Regions from separate parts of the Actinomadura meridiana genome, predicted to be linked through region 3. Evidence: predicted binding sites of a transcription regulator. Region 3 holds the regulator's gene; each other region holds the start of a gene.
What was found. Region 3 encodes LexA, which represses DNA repair genes until DNA is damaged. Its sites were predicted from a motif close to TCGAACANNTGTTCGA; they were not measured.
Positions count from the first base shown of each region.

Region 1: recA (recombinase RecA) is a predicted target of LexA. The motif match lies at 1,979-1,994, and genes of this name have one in related genera.
Region 2: ABD808_RS12310 (SAV_6107 family HEPN domain-containing protein) is a predicted target of LexA. The motif match lies at 2,746-2,761, and genes of this name have one in related genera.
Region 4: uvrA (excinuclease ABC subunit UvrA) is a predicted target of LexA. The motif match lies at 1,870-1,885, and genes of this name have one in related genera.

Region 1 is NZ_BAABAS010000005.1:302,538-306,568, forward strand. Features, by position in the region: gene ABD808_RS10670 (ATP-dependent helicase) at 1-680, opposite strand, end outside; gene ABD808_RS10675 (DUF3046 domain-containing protein) at 809-1,003, shown strand; gene ABD808_RS10680 (ATP-grasp domain-containing protein) at 1,017-1,886, opposite strand; gene recA (recombinase RecA) at 2,133-3,254, shown strand; gene ABD808_RS10690 (regulatory protein RecX) at 3,596-4,031, shown strand, end outside.
Region 2 is NZ_BAABAS010000005.1:658,950-662,980, reverse strand. Features, by position in the region: gene bldD (transcriptional regulator BldD) at 244-738, shown strand; gene ABD808_RS12315 (hypothetical protein) at 1,236-1,769, shown strand; gene ABD808_RS12310 (SAV_6107 family HEPN domain-containing protein) at 2,116-2,613, opposite strand; gene ABD808_RS12305 (L,D-transpeptidase family protein) at 2,831-3,601, opposite strand; gene ABD808_RS12300 (YbaK/EbsC family protein) at 3,625-4,031, shown strand, end outside.
Region 3 is NZ_BAABAS010000035.1:109,752-113,782, reverse strand. Features, by position in the region: gene leuS (leucine--tRNA ligase) at 1-1,278, shown strand, start outside; gene lexA (transcriptional repressor LexA) at 1,424-2,125, opposite strand; gene ABD808_RS38180 (LysM peptidoglycan-binding domain-containing protein) at 2,301-2,636, shown strand; gene nrdR (transcriptional regulator NrdR) at 2,885-3,358, shown strand; gene ABD808_RS38170 (vitamin B12-dependent ribonucleotide reductase) at 3,477-4,031, shown strand, end outside.
Region 4 is NZ_BAABAS010000004.1:713,335-717,365, reverse strand. Features, by position in the region: gene ABD808_RS07415 (Crp/Fnr family transcriptional regulator) at 1-200, shown strand, start outside; gene ABD808_RS07410 (maleylpyruvate isomerase family mycothiol-dependent enzyme) at 237-983, opposite strand; gene ABD808_RS07405 (MBL fold metallo-hydrolase) at 1,055-1,846, shown strand; gene uvrA (excinuclease ABC subunit UvrA) at 2,057-4,031, shown strand, end outside.

The DNA.
Region 1 (4,031 bases), on a different contig from region 3:
TGGACGACCCGCGCGGCCCTCGTCCCGCCCAGGAACGCCGCCACCTCCTCCGTGGGCCGGACGGTCGCGGACAGGCCGATCCGCTGGGCGGGCCGTTCGAGGAGGGCGTCGAGCCGCTCCAGGGACAGCATGAGATGCGCCCCGCGCTTGGTGCCCGCCACGGCGTGCACCTCGTCCACGATGACCGTCTCGACGCCGCGCAGCGACTCGCGCGCCCGCGAGGTCAGGATCAGGAACAGCGACTCCGGCGTGGTGATCAGGATGTCGGGCGGCTTCACGGCCAGCCGCCGCCGCTCGTCGGCCGGGGTGTCGCCGGACCGCATCCCCACGCGGACGCCGGGTTCGGGCAGGTCGAGCCGCCGCGCCGCCTGGCGGATGCCCGTCAGCGGGGCCCGCAGGTTGCGCTCCACGTCCACCGCGAGGGCCTTCAGCGGCGACACGTACAGCACCCGGCAGCGCCGCAGCGGATCGTCGGGCACGGCCTCCGTCGCGAGCCGGTCGAGGGACCACAGGAACGCCGCGAGGGTCTTGCCGGACCCGGTCGGCGCCACGACGAGCGTGTTGTCGCCGCCGGACACCGACTCCCACGCCCCGACCTGGGCGGGGGTGGGCGCGGCGAAGGCCCCGGCGAACCAGGCACGGGTCGCTGGGGAGAAGCGTTCGAGCACGTCACCGCCCATGCGTCCATACTGCCCCGCGGGTCCGACAATCCTCGCCCCCGGTGCCGGACGGCCCTAGTCGCGGTGTCGGACGGCCCTAGTCGCGATGCCGGACGGCGCTTACCGCGACGTCGGATAGCGTTGGTCGGGTGCGGCTCACAGTCTTCTGGTCCCGGATGAGACAGCAGTTCGGCGACGCCTACGCCGAGAGCGTGGCCAAGGACTACGTCCTGGCCGAACTGGACGGCCGCACCATCGACCAGGCCTTCGCCGACGGCGAATCCGCCAAGCGGGTCTGGCAGGCCGTCGTCGCCACCTTCGACGTCCCGTCGAAGCTCCAGTAGGCGCGCGCCCGGCTCAGTCCGGGACGGGCAGATGCGCGTACAGGTCCATCGCGTCCACCGACGACGGCAGATCGCTGACCTGGCCGTCGCCGACCTCCACGACCCGCCACGCGCCGTCCGTCCGGCGGGCGAGGTCGGTCGTGATGAACCGGCAGCCCAGCGCGCGCACCGCCGGGGCCACCCCGTCCATGTCGGGATCGGGTTCCACGCCAGGGCTGTCAGGGTGCGGGCCCACCAGGACGGGTTCGCCGTCCACCCACCACACGCGCGCCTCGCCCGCCCCGTCGTACTCCTCGAACTCGCGGACGACCAGACCGCCCGCCAACTGGTCGCCGCGCAACGCCACCATCTTGGACGCGACGTCGTGCAACCGCGCGAGGTTCTTCACGTCGGGGACGAAACACGCCTCGTCCCACTCGTGCTTGCACGACTTCACGTAGTCCTTGACCATGCCGGGCCCACCCCGCAGCGACCGGACGAGCTCCCCGAGCTCGGTCAGATCGCCGGGATCCTCCCCGGTGCCCAAGGGCCGCCACACACTGTGCGGTGTCAGCCCGGCGAAGGTGTCGTGCCAGCCCGGCAGTTCGTGCGCGCGCCGGTAGTCGTCCGGATGCGTGAGGAGCACCGTCCCACGCTGTTTCAACGTCGCGGCGATGGCGGCGTACTCCTCGCCCGTGAGCATCCAGCCCCGGTACCAGACGGGGCCGAGATCGGACGGCACCGCGCGCACCGCGCCGTCCACGTCCCCGCGCTGGAGGACCTCGTGGTCGATCAGGGCGATCTCGCCGTAGTGGTCCCGGACGGCCGCGGCCTCGCGGGAGAAGTGCGGGTCAACGCGCCGAGGGTGGAGCGGATCGACGCAGAAGAGAACGGTCAGCGTCATGATGGGAACCCTCCGTGGACGGCGCCAGCGTACGTGGTCGAGACCATGGAGCGCACGGAGATTCCACCCCGAATCGGCGTAACCGACGATGATCGAACGGATGTTCGGTACGCTGGTGCCGACACACCGGCGTCATCCACAATTCCGCCGGGCGCTCGAAAGTGTCGGAGGCCCGCCGTAACGTCGCCGTCGACATCGCAAGCAGCGGCCCGAGAGCCGACAGTCACGACGAGAAGGAAAGCTCACATGGCAGCGAACGACCGGGAGAAGGCTCTCGAGACCGCACTCGCCCAGATCGAGCGGCAGTTCGGCAAGGGATCGGTCATGCGGATGGGCGAGGAGGCGCGCGCCCCCGTCGAGGTCATCCCCACCGGGGCGATCTCTCTCGACATCGCGCTCGGCATCGGCGGCCTGCCCCGCGGCCGCGTCGTCGAGGTGTACGGCCCCGAGGGTTCCGGCAAGACCTCCATCGCGCTGCACGCCGTGGCGAGCGTCCAGAAGAAGGGCGGCATCGCCGCGTTCGTCGACGCCGAGCACGCGCTCGACCCCGAGTACGCCGCCAAGATCGGCGTCGACATCGACGCCCTGCTGGTCTCCCAGCCCGACACCGGCGAGCAGGCCCTGGAGATCACCGACATGCTGATCCGCTCCGGCGCGATCGACATCGTCGTCATCGACTCCGTCGCCGCGCTCGTGCCCCGCGCCGAGATCGAGGGCGAGATGGGCGACAGCCACGTCGGCCTTCAGGCGCGCCTCATGTCGCAGGCGCTGCGCAAGCTCACCGGCGCGATCAACCAGACCAGGACCACCGTCGTCTTCATCAACCAGCTCCGCGAGAAGGTCGGCGTCATGTTCGGCTCCCCGGAGACCACCACCGGCGGCCGGGCGCTGAAGTTCTACGCCTCCGTCCGGCTGGACGTGCGCCGCATCGAGACCCTCAAGGACGGCACCGAGGCCGTCGGCAACCGCGTCCGCATCAAGGTCGTCAAGAACAAGATGGCCCCGCCGTTCCGCGTCGCCGACTTCGACCTGCTCTACGGCCAGGGCATCAGCCGCGAGGGCGGGCTGATCGACCTCGGCGTGGAGCACGGCTTCGTCCGCAAGTCCGGCGCCTGGTACACCTACGACGGCGACCAGCTCGGCCAGGGCAAGGAGAACGCCCGTAACTTCCTCAAGGCCAACCCCGACCTGGCCGACGGCATCGAGAAGAAGATCAAGGAGAAGCTCGGCATCGGCCCCAAGGTCGACAAGGAGGCCGAGGCCGCCGCCCCCGACGCCGCCGCCACGCCTCCGGCCCCCGCCCCCACCACCCCCGCCCCGAAGCCCATCAGCAGAAAGGCCGCCAAGGCCAAGGTCGGTGATTCCTGACCGGGAATCCCCCGATAAGGGTGACTCTTGACCACGAGTGAGCGATGATCTCGTATGCAGGGCGGCGGCGCCTTACCCGGCACCACCCTCAAGCACGACCCGGTCGCCGGACCTTCCCCGATGGCGCCGCCGCTCCCACGCACAACGAGCGGTGCGGGCCCCGGGCGTCCACGAAAATCCGCCGCCCCCAGCTCTCACGCACCATCGGTGGGGAGCGTCCGGGATGAGGACGGAGAGCCCGCCGATCGCAGCTCCTACGCACCCCGAGCGGGAGGCGCCCGGAGCGATCACGGGAGATCCGCTGACCGCGGTTCCCATGTTCCGCGGGTGGGGGGTGTGGGGTGGAGGGTGAGGCCAAGGCGCGGGAGGTGTGTCTTCGGCTGTTGGCGGCGGCGCCGCGTACGCGGGCGCAGCTCGCCGAGGCGCTGCGGCGCGAGGACGTTCCCGACGAGGTCGCCGAGCGGGTGCTCGGACGCTTCAGCGACGTGGGCCTCATCGACGACGAGGCGTTCGCGCGGGCGTGGGTGCAGTCGCGGCACAACGGGCGCGGCCTGGCCAAGCGCGCGCTCGCGGCCGAACTCCGGCGGCGCGGCGTCGCGGACGAGACCGTCAACGGCGCCGTCGAAGCGCTGGACCCGGCCCAGGAGGAGCGGACCGCGCGTGCCCTGGTCGCCCGCAAAATGCCGTCCACGGCGCGGCTCGACCCCGCCAAGCGGACGCGGCGGCTGATGGGCATGCTCGCCCGCAAGGGATATCCGCCCGGCCTCTCCTACCGGA
Region 2 (4,031 bases), on a different contig from region 3:
CGCGCCCGCCACCGCGACGGGCCCGCCGCCCGGGTTGCGGACGATCCGGACAGCCCGCATCGAGTCCTGCTGATTCGACCGCTTTTTTCCAATCAGCTTGACCTGGGGCCGTCCCCGTTTTACCGTCACTGTCCGTAACCATCCCTGGGGACGGATTCCGAGGTCCAAAGGCCGACGAATCCGATCCCCCTCCGGCGACCGCCGGGGTCCGACGACGATGAAAGTGAGCCTGGGGGGCCAGAAATGCCGTCTGAATACGCAAAGGCTCTGGGCGCGCGCCTGCGCGCCATCCGCACCCAGCAGGGACTGTCCCTGCACGGCGTGGAAGAGAAGTCCCGTGGCCGCTGGAAGGCCGTCGTCGTGGGTTCGTACGAGCGGGGCGACCGCGCCGTCACCGTTCAGAAGCTGGCCGAGCTCGCCGATTTCTACGGCGTGCCGGTTTCCGAGTTGCTGCCCGGCGGAGCCGCGCCGAGCCCGCTCGGGCCTACACCCAAGCTCGTGATCGATCTAGAGCGGTTGCAGCAGCTTCCGAAAGACAAGGCCGGTCCTCTCGCCCGCTACGCCGCGACGATTCAAAGCCAGCGAGGCGACTACAACGGAAAGGTCCTGTCCATCCGTCAAGAAGACCTGCGTTCACTCGCGGTCATCTACGACAAGTCCCCGACCGAACTGACCGAAGAGCTCATCGGCTGGGGCGTCCTCGACCCCGAGGCCCGCCGCGCCGTCGAAGCTTTCTAGTTTCGGGGGGCTGGTTTCTATTGGGGGGGCGACCCCCCAAACCCCCCGGCTGCGCGGTTCGGGTCTCCTCGCTCCGGTCGCTGGCGCTCCCTGCGCTGGGGGGCACGCCCGCGCGCGGGCGTGCCCGCTGCGCTCGCAGGGCTCGCTCCACGTGCCCACCCGTAACCCTGTGGCTGAGCTTGGAACCCTGTTTATCCGGAGGGCAACCTCCGGATAAACAGGGCCCCAGCCACCCCACAACCCAACACCAGACAGCCCAACCACAGGCCCGAAGCGCAACCACAGGGCCCCAGCACGACCACTAGGCTTGAACCGTGTCCGGAGGCCCGCATGGGCAGCCACGGGGCCCTGAGCCCTCGCGCTGGACCGGCCCGGGTGACGGGCAGATTCCGCGCGGCCGCGACGGGTCGTGAACCGGGGATGCTCCCCCGTGCGGGGGAGGCCGTTGGGTCGCTGGCGGGAGGTGTGCTCGCCGCGCGATGGACATGATCGTCGGCATGAGCACCACCGTCGAGCGTCTCACCTCCACCGCTCCCCCGGCACGCCACGCCTCCCGCTGGGAGCACCGGGTCGCGCATGCGATCACGCTGATCTCGTTGCCGTCCGGCCTCTGGCGCCTCGGGCTGGCCATGGGATTTCCGCTCGGCTACACCGCGGACGGCTACCAGACGATCTGCCCTCCCGGGTTCTGGGGCCCCGCCTATCTGGTGCTGCTCGCCGTGGTCAGCGAGAGTGCCGCGTTCCTGTCGCTCGGCCTGGTGCGGCAGTGGGGCGAGGTGGTCCCCCGGTGGATCCCGATCATGGGCGGCAGAAGCGTCCCACCGAAGGCGGCGCTGGTCCCCGCCTGGCTGGGCGTTGCCGTCCTGACGGTCCTGTGGACCCCTCTACTGGCCTGGTGGGCGATGCCCGCGGACGACATGACCCCGACAGGCCACACCCTGGTCGGCTTCCTCTACCTCCCCCTGGTCGCCTGGGCACCAATGCTCGCCACACTGGCCGTCGCCTACAACCGCCGCCACCGCCACCACTGATCACAACAACACCCAAACCCCCCCAAAGCTCGAACCAAAGCCCCAGCACCCCAAGCCCAGCCCCAGCGTTCTAAGCCCGGCCCAGGGCTCTAAGCCCGGCCATAGGAGTACGGGCGGGCACGTGGAGCGAGCGCCAGCGAGCGGAGCGGGCACGCCCGCGCGCGGGCGCGTCCCCGCAGCGCAGGGAGCGCCAGCGACCGAAGCGAGGAGACCCGAACCGCGCACCGGGGGTCTGGGGGTCGCCCCCCAGATAAACAGGGCCCGGAGGCCGGGCGGCGACGTGTGGGGTCGGTCGCCCGGCCTCCGGCCGGGGCCGGTCCTGGGGAGGGGACGGCCTCTGGGTTGGTTAGTTGGCCTCGGGTAGCGGCAGGGTGGGTTGGCTGGTTATGCCGAGGGTGTCTTCTACCAGGGTTACGAAGACGTTGGCGTCGTGGAGGAGTTCTTCGGCCTCGCGTGGGGTTACGGCGCGTGGGAGGCCCGCTTCGGCGGCGGCGCGTTTGTCGGCGCCGGCGGCGAAGAAGGCGGCCCATTCGCGGAGGGCGGGTTCTGCTTCGGGGAGCAGGACCCAGACGCTGCGGGGGCGGCCCCGGCGGTGGGTCTCCAGTGGTTCCTTGGACGCCAGGACGGCGGCCGCGGCGCGTAGCGCGGCCAGGTGCGCGCAGACGTAGCGGACGGCGGGTGAGGTCGCCTCGGCGGCTTCGGCGAGGCCGATGCGGGCGGCGCCCAGCTGGCCGGCGGCGGTGTGCGCCGGACGGGGTGCGGGCGTCGGACGGTGGCGTGGGCTCGGCGGCGGGACGGCCTCGGCGGCGGCGTGCACCCCGCGTGCTGTCATCGTTCCGGACATGTTCTGCCTCCTTCCGGGCTCGGGCCGGCCGGGCGGAGAGCTTCCCCTCACTCCGCCCGGCCGTCCGTCCCGCCGACACATGGCGACCGGCGGAGACGTCGCCCTGGCGCGGGCCGCGAGTCCCGCACCACCTCGAACATAAGTTCGACGCACCACCCAGTAAACCCCCCAGTCGGCGATTCGTCAACGTGTTCGAAGACGTGTCCGTTTCCGCAGGTCAGCGAGGTCGCCTGACGTGCACGGGGACTTTCGTCCCGAGGAGGTCGGGAAAGTACTCGGCGATGTGCATCGGCATCCGGACGCAGCCGTGCGAGGCAGGGTCCCTGGGCACGTCCAGTGCGCCGTGGAACGCGATGCCGCCGTTGAAGTAGATCGGGTTGTAGAGGCGGCCCAGCGGCGAGGTCTCCCAGCCGGAGGCGCGGCGTCCGGTGCGGAAGTCGCCCGTACCGGTGGTGGCGTAGCGGCAGCGGGGGACGGTGGCGCCGCGGTCCTTGGCGCAGTAGTACTCGCCGGAGCCCGAGGAGATGTGGGAGATGAGACGCGGCCGTCCGTCCTTGTAGAGGACGAGGTACTGGCGTTTCAGGTCGACGTCGACGCGGTCCTTCTCGCGCTTCTTGGCCATCGGGCGCGGTTGCTCGGGGTGGTCCAGGGCTTCCCAGAAGGATTTTCCTAGAGTGCCCTTCTGCTTCATGTGATTAACCGCCTGGAACGCCCATACGGCTGTTTCGGTGGACGGTCCGTACTTCCCGTCCACCTTGCCGGGGTCGTAGTTCAGTTCCTTGAGGCGGCGTTGGAGGTTCTCGACATCGGCACCCTTCGCGCCTGGTTTCAGCTTGGGGTGCGTTGGTGTCGGCGTCGGTGTGGGGGTGGGGGTCGTTGGTTTCGCGGACGTGCTCGGTGGCGGGCCGACGGCCTTGTCCGCGCCGTTGCAGGCCGTCAGGAGGACGGCTCCGGCCAGCAGAACCGCGCTCTTGGGTCTCCCTCGCATGAGGCGACCTTAAAGTGCTACCCATGCATCCGAATACCGAAATCGTGGCAACGGCCCTGTTGGAGCTGGGGGCGTCCGGGAGCGTGGTGGAGTTGCCCGACTCCGCGCGGACGGCGCAGGCGGCCGCCGAGCAGCTCGGCTGCGAGGTCGGCGCGATCGCCAACAGCCTGGTGTTCGACGCGGACGGGGCGCCGCTGCTGGTGATGACGAGCGGCGCGCACCGGGTCGACACGGCCAGGGTCGCGGCGCTGGTGGGGGCGGCGAAGGTGCGGCGGGCGTCGCCGGAGTTCGTCCGGGAGGCGACCGGGCAGGCGATCGGCGGGGTGGCGCCACTCGGCCATCCGGCGCCGATCCGTACGCTCGTGGACGTCTGGCTGGACAAGTACGAGCAGGTCTGGGCGGCGGCGGGGCATCCGCACACCGTCTTCCC
Region 3 (4,031 bases):
GCCGACGGCATCGCCCGCATCACCGAGGTCCTGGAGGAGCGCGGCACGGGCCGCGCGGCGGTGAACTTCCGGCTGCGCGACTGGCTGGTGTCGCGGCAGCGGTTCTGGGGCTGCCCGATCCCGATCATTCACTGCGACGCGTGCGGGGAGGTGCCCGTCCCCGACGACCAGCTGCCGGTGCGGCTGCCCGAGGGGCTGCGCGGCGCCGACCTGGCCCCGAAGGGCACGTCGCCGCTGGCCGCCGCGTCCGACTGGGTGAACGTCGACTGCCCGAAGTGCGGCGGGCCCGCCAAGCGCGACACCGACACCATGGACACGTTCGTCGACTCGTCCTGGTACTTCTTCCGCTACTGCTCGCCCGGCTACGACGGCGGCCCGTTCGACGTCGAGCAGGTCCGCCGGTGGATGCCGGTCGACCAGTACACCGGCGGCGTCGAGCACGCCATCCTGCACCTGCTGTACAGCCGGTTCTTCACCAAGGTGCTGTACGACCTGGGCATGGTCGAGTTCACCGAGCCGTTCCGCGCCCTGCTGAACCAGGGCCAGGTGACCAACCAGGGCAAGGCGATGTCGAAGACGCTGGGCAACGGCGTCGACCTGGGCGAGCAGATCGCCGACTTCGGCGTGGACGTCGTCCGGCTGGCGATCCTGTTCTCCGGCCCGCCGGAGGACGACATCGACTGGGCGGACGTGTCCCCGCACGGCATGTCGAAGTTCCTGTCGCGCGTGCACCGGATCGCCACCGAGGTCGCGTCCCCGACCGGAGTCGACGTCACGACCGGCGACCCCGCGCTGCGCCGCGTCACCGCCCGCACGATCGACGAGGCCACCACCCTGGTCGAGACGCACCGGTTCAACGTGGCGATCGCGCGGATCATGGAGCTGGTCACCGCGACCCGCAAGGCCATCGACTCCGGGCCGGGCGCCGCAGACCCGGCCGTCCGCGAGGCCGCCGAGTCGATGGCGACGATGCTGTCGCTGTTCGCGCCCTACACCGCCGACGAGACCTGGGAGCTGCTGGGCCGCACCGCGCCGGTCGTCCGGGCTGGCTGGCCGTCGGCCGACCCGAACCTGCTGGTGGAGGAGTCGGTGACGTGCGTCGTCCAGGTGGCGGGCAAGGTCCGCGACCGCCTGGAGGTGCCGCCGGACGTCGCCGAGGCCGATCTGGAGCGGCTGGCCCTGGCCTCCACCAAGATCCAGGACGCGCTGGCCGGTGCCGAGATCGCCAAGATCATCGTCCGCGCCCCCAAGATCGTCAACATCGTCCCCCAACGCTGACGCGCTGAGAGCCGCCCGCTCCCGGGAGCGGGCGGCTGACGGTTCGCCGAGCGCCCACAGAGACGCCGGCACACGCTGAGGGGCCGCCGGTGGTCATTACCGGCGGCCCCTCAGTCGTCATGTGGACGCCCGTACGGGCGGGGGGTCACATCTTGCGCAGGACCGCCACGACGCGGCCCAGGACCGTCGCCTCGTCGGCGGCGATGGGCTCGTACGCCGGGTTCTGCGGCAGCAGCCAGATATGGCCGTCGTCGCGACGCTTGAACGTCTTCACCGTGGCCTCGCCGTCGATCATGGCGGCCACGACGTCGCCCTGCTCGGCCACCGGCTGTTGCCGGACGACCACCCAGTCACCGTCCGCGATCGCGGCCTCGATCATCGAGTCGCCGGTGACCTTCAGCAGGAAGTGGGTCCCCTCGCCGACGAGCTGCTTCGGCAGGGTGAACACGTCCTCCACGGACTCCTCGGCGAGGATCGGGCCGCCGGCCGCGATTCGGCCGACCAGCGGCACGTAGGCGGGCGCGGGCTGGGCCGCCGTGGCCTGGGCCCCCGCCGTCTCGTAGGCCTCCTCCTCGGTGCGTACCGGGGTGGCGCCCGGTACCCGTACCTCGACCGCGCGCGGACGGTTGGGGTCGCGACGCAGGAAGCCCTTGCGCTGTAGCGCCCGGAGCTGGTGGGACACGCTGGAGGTGCTGGTCAGCCCCACGGCCTCACCGATCTCGCGCATCGAGGGCGGGTACCCACGGCGCTGGACCGAGTCGCGGATCACCTCCAGCACCATGCGCTGCCGCTGGGTCAACCCCGTCTCGTCCATGGGGCCGTCTGGCAGCTCCCGGACCTTGCTCATCGCTCGTCGCCTCCCGGGCGCCTCGATCCGTCACTCCTTGTCATGAACCTATCGCGTCGGAACGCGATGATCAAACAATTGTTCGAAGTGGTCCTCGCTTTTTCCCGACGTCTCCTGGTAGAACATCGTACTGGTGTTCGATCGAAAATGCATTCGACGTCGAGGAGGGGGAGAGATGCCGGGTTCGCCCCACAGTGACCGTGCCCCGATCCGGCTCACCCGCCGCGGACGCGCCGTTCTGGTCGGCTTCGCCGCGACCGCCACACTCATGTCACTCTGGCTCACGGTCGGCCCCGGCGCCTTCGCCGGAGACCGTGAGACTCACCGAATCCCGGCGCATCCCGCGAGAACCGTCATCGTCGGACCCGGCGACACCCTCTGGGACATAGCCGCCGGCGCCGAACCGGGGGCCGACCCGCGTCGCGTCGTCCAGCGCATCCTCGACCTGAACGGTCTGGGCGGTGACCCCACCGTCCAGCCGGGCCAGGAACTTCGCCTTCCCGCCCACTGATCGCCGCTTCTGCTCGACGGAGCCCACGACACGCGACGCGCGACACGCCCGGGCGAAGATCGTCGAACAGGAGAGATGGCCTGTGTGGACGTGGCGGATGTGACGTGCGAGGCATCGGATCAGGTTGCGTACGCCTGCGGCGCGCCGTACCGTTGACCACAACATCTAGTAGTCACACCGATGTGCTTACCCAATATGTATGGCACTGTTGAGTGTGGCGGAGCTTTTCGTCAGGGGAGGGGTCAAGCGTGCACTGCCCGTTCTGCCGCAACCCTGACACCAAAGTGATCGACAGCCGTTCGACCGACGACGGGGGCGCAATTCGGCGCCGCCGGTCGTGCGCCGAATGCGGTCGGCGATTCACGACACAGGAGAACGTGCTCGTGATGGTGGCCAAACGAAGCGGGGTCACCGAACCGTTCTCCAGAGAAAAGATCATCGCCGGGGTGCGCAGGGCCTGCCAGGGCCGTCCGGTCGACGAGGATGCGCTCGCGAAGCTGGGTCAGCGGGTCGAAGAGGCGATCAGATCGTCCGGATCCGCGGAAATACCCTCGCACGAGGTCGGGCTCGCGATTTTGGGACCGCTTCGCGAACTCGACGAGGTCGCCTATCTCCGATTCGCGTCGGTCTACCGGAGCTTCGAGTCTCTGGACGACTTCGCCAAGGAGATCGAGGCACTGCGGAAAGCCGGTTCCTCGGGGGAACCCGGCCCGTCCACGTAAGGGCGAGGCCAGCACACATAAGCACAGGTAGGAGCGCCTCCGCGCGGGCATGGCCCGGGCGGCGGCGGTGTTGTTCCTGAACAGGGCCCTGCGGGTGGGGCCCGAGAGGGGGAAGGTCATGACGGAGACGGTGAGCGGCTCGGCGGCCCGGCGCGGCAAGGGGGGCCGCAAGGGGTTGAAGGTCGAGCGCATCTTCACCACGCCCGGCGTGCATCCGTATGACGAGCTGCGCTGGGAACGTCGTGACGTCGTCATGACCAACTGGCGCGACGGCTCGGTGAACTTCGAGCAGCGCGGCGTCGAGTTCCCCGACTTCTGGTCGCTGAACGCCGTCAACATCGTCACGTCGAAGTACTTCCGCGGCGCGGTCGGCACGCCGCAGCGGGAATGGAGCCTGAAGCAGCTCGTCGACCGCGTCGTCAGCAAGTACGTGGACACGGCCCTCGAACAGGGCTACCTCGCGTCCGAGCAGGACGTCGAGATCTTCGACCACGAACTGAAGCACGCCCTCGTCCACCAGCTGTTCAGCTTCAACTCGCCCGTCTGGTTCAACGTCGGCACCAGGTCCCCCCAGCAGGTGAGCGCGTGTCAGACCTATGACTCCCTGGTCAGTACGCCCGCCGGTCTGATCCCGATCGGCCGGTTGGTCGAGCGGGACGCGGTCGGGACGAAG
Region 4 (4,031 bases), on a different contig from region 3:
ACGCCGTGCCCGACGAGGGCGGCGTCCAGGTCCAGGTGCCCGTCTCCCAGCAGGACCTCGGCCGCTGGGCGGGCATGGGACGCCGCAAGGTCGCGCAGATCCTCGCCGCCGAACCCGTCCGCGGCGGCATCACCGTCGCCCGCAGCGCGATCGTCGTCCGCTCGGTCGACGCCCTGCACCGGCTGGCGGGCCACGACTAGAACCCGGCGGGAACGACTAGAACTCGGCGGGCACGACTAGAACTGAGACGGAGCGTGCGGCCAGGGCGGCGGGACCGGGAGGGGACCGTCGGGACGCAGGGTCACGCCCGCGCCGTCGGAACGGCCGCTCAGCCAGCCGAGCAGCGCCCGCCCCGACCCGGACGCCTCCGGACCGCCCGGCGCCCAGCCGAGATCGGCGGACTCCCCGGAGTCGGTCGCGGTGATCCGGTGCCCGGCGAGTTCGCCGCGCTCGTCGCCGGGCAGCGCGGCGACGTCCGTCAGCGTCCGGCCGAGCGCCCACCGGACGTAGGGCTCGGGCCAGTCGGCGGGCCCGTACCCGGCGGCGAGGTCGACGTGGTGCGCCTCCACCTCGTTCCACCGCCGGTACAGCGTGTACCAGGCGGGGTGGGGCCTGCCCTGCAACGGCCGCACCGGCCTGTCCCACGCCTCCTTCGGCAGGGTGCGGGCCTGCTCGGAGAACCGTTTCGCCGTCGCGCGGACGTCCTCGACCAGCTCGTCGCGGCCGCGTCCGGCGCCCTCGTCCAGCGCGGCGTTCCGGGCCTCCACGCTCGGGTACTGCGGGATCTCCACGCCCGTCCGCGCCCATTCGAGCAGGTTCCACAGCGAGTCGGCGTTGCGGGCGATGTGCGTCGCCACGTGGGCGCGGCTCCATCCGGGCAGCGCGGAGGGGGCGCGCATGTCCTGGTCGCCCAGATCCGACAGCGATCCGATGACGCGCTCCACCCCCGGGTCGAGCTCGTCGATGACGTCGCGCCAGTCCATGGTTCCTCCTTGACCCCGAAAGGGGCCTCCATCCTTACGTACCCCCGGTACCCGTGTCACAGAATGGGATCATGGAGCACCCGATCTGCGCGACCTGCGGCGTCCAGTACGGCGCCCCCCGCCCCGACTGCCCGATCTGCGAGGACGAGCGCCAGTACGTCGGCTGGGACGGCCAGCGCTGGACGACCCTCGCGGAACTCCGCGCCGACCACCGCGGCCGCGTCGCCGAGGAGGGCCCGGACGTCGTCGGGATCGGCGCCGAACCCGGCGTCGCCATCGGCCAGCGGGCCCTGCTGCTGCGGGCGCCGTCCGGAAACGTCCTGTGGGACATGACCGCCTACCTCGACGACGACATGGTCCGGCAGGTCAACGACCTGGGCGGCGTCTCCGCCATCGCGATCAGCCACCCGCACTTCTACGGCAGCATGATCGAGTGGGCGCACGCCTTCGACGCCCCGGTCTACATCCACGAGGCCGACCGCCGCTGGGTCGCCCGGCCCGACGACTCCGTCGTCTACTGGACGGGCGACACCCACGAGCTGGCCGACGGCCTCACGCTCATCAACGCGGGCGTGCACTTCGACGGCGGCCAGGTCCTGCACTGGCGCGACGCCCGCGCCCTGTTCTCCGGCGACATCCTCACGGTCGTCAACGACCGCGACTGGGTCAGCTTCATGTACAGCTACCCGAACCACATCCCGGAACGTCCTCGCATCGTGCGGCGGGCCCTGCGCCTGCTGGAGCCCTACGACTTCGACCGTGTGTACGGCGCCTGGTGGCGGAAGATCGTCCACACCGACGGCAAGGAGGCCGTCCGCCGCTCCGCCGTCCGCTACCTCTCCTTCGCCCTCGACGACGAATAACTCACATGGGTGGCGGGTGGTGTTCGAACACGTGTACGGTGCGGGGGTGCCGTCCGGACGGGCGGGGAGCACCGTGACAAGCACCGTGAAATGCGGCGGCGGGGATCGCTGTTATGCAGTCCGGGGGATTCTGTCAGACCCCCTGACTAGCCTTGAGACCGACGTGTCTCTCCCCATCGCCGCGCCCAGAAGAGGAACCGGAAGTACACCGTGCATGACCGACTCATCGTGCGTGGAGCACGCGAGCACAACCTGAAGGACGTCTCGCTCGACCTCCCTCGGGACGCCCTGATCGTGTTCACCGGTCTGTCGGGCTCCGGGAAGTCCAGCCTGGCGTTCGACACGATCTTCGCGGAGGGCCAGCGCCGCTACGTGGAGTCGCTGTCCGCCTACGCCCGTCAGTTCCTCGGGCAGATGGACAAGCCCGACGTCGACTTCATCGAGGGGCTGTCCCCGGCGGTGTCGATCGACCAGAAGTCGACCAGCAAGAACCCGAGGTCGACGGTCGGGACGATCACCGAGGTGTACGACTACCTGCGGCTCCTCTACGCGCGGATCGGGCACCCGCACTGTCCCGACTGCGGCCGTCCGATCAGCAGGCAGGCGCCGCAGCAGATCGTCGACCGGGTGCTGGAGCTGGAGCCCGGCACCCGCTTCCAGGTGCTCGCGCCCGTGATCCGCGGGCGCAAGGGCGAGTACCTGGAGTTGTTCCGCGAACTCCAGTCCAAGGGCTACTCGCGCGCCCTGGTCGACGGCCAGATGATCCGCCTGGACGAGCCGCCCACGCTGAAGAAGCAGGAGAAGCACGACGTCTCCGTCGTGGTCGACCGCCTCTCCGTGAAGGACTCCGCGCGCCAGCGGCTCGCCGACTCGGTGGAGACCGCGCTCGGGCTCGCGGGCGGCACGATCGTCCTTGACTTCGTCGACCTGCCGGAAGGCGACGAGCACCGCACTCGGATGTACTCCGAGCACCTCTACTGCCCCTACGACGACCTGTCGTTCGAGGAGCTGGAGCCGCGGTCGTTCTCGTTCAACTCGCCCTACGGCGCCTGCCCCGACTGCACGGGCCTCGGCACCCGTATGGAGGTCGACCCGGAACTCGTCGTCCCGGACGTGGAGCTGACCCTCGGCGAGGGCGCTATCCAGCCGTGGTCGAACGGGCACGTGAGCGACTACTTCCTGCGGCTGCTGTCCGCGCTCGGCGACGCCATGGGCTTCGACCTCAACACGCCGTGGGAGAAGCTGCCCACCAAGGCGCGCAAGGCGGTGCTGAACGGGCACGAGACCCAGGTCCACGTGCGCTACAAGAACCGTTACGGGCGGACGCGTTCGTACTACACGGCCTACGAGGGCGTGATCCCCTACATCCACCGGCGGCACTCCGAGTCCGAGAGCGACTCCAGCCGGGAGAAGCTCGAAGGCTACATGCGCGAGATCCCGTGCCCGACGTGCGAGGGCGCCCGGCTCAAGCCTGTCGTGCTGGCCGTCACCATGGGCGGGATGCCGATCGCCGAGGTCGCCTCCATGCCGATCGGCGAGGCCGCCAAGTTCCTGCTGGCGATGGAGCTGAGCGAGCGCGAGACGCACATCGCCGAGCGGGTGCTGAAGGAGATCAACGCCCGGCTCGGGTTCCTGCTGGACGTCGGGCTCGACTACCTGACGCTCGACCGGGCGTCGGCGACGCTGGCCGGGGGCGAGGCGCAGCGCATCCGGCTGGCCACGCAGATCGGCTCCGGGCTGGTCGGCGTCCTGTACGTGCTGGACGAGCCGTCCATCGGCCTGCACCAGCGCGACAACCACCGGCTGCTGGAGACGCTGATCCGGCTCCGCGACATGGGCAACACGCTGATCGTCGTCGAGCACGACGAGGACACCATCGCCGCCGCCGACTGGATCGTCGACATCGGGCCCCGCGCCGGTGAGCACGGCGGCGAGATCGTCGTGTCCGGCACCGTCGACGACCTGAAGACCTCCGAGCGCTCGCTGACCGGCGCGTACCTGGCGGGGCGCCGTGAGATCGCCGTCCCGGAGATCCGCCGTCCGCGGACGCGGGGGCGCGAGCTGATCGTCAAGGGCGCCCAGCAGAACAACCTGCGCGACGTCGACGTGGCGTTCCCGCTCGGCGTCCTCACCGCCGTGACGGGCGTGTCGGGTTCCGGCAAGTCGACGCTGGTCAACGACATCC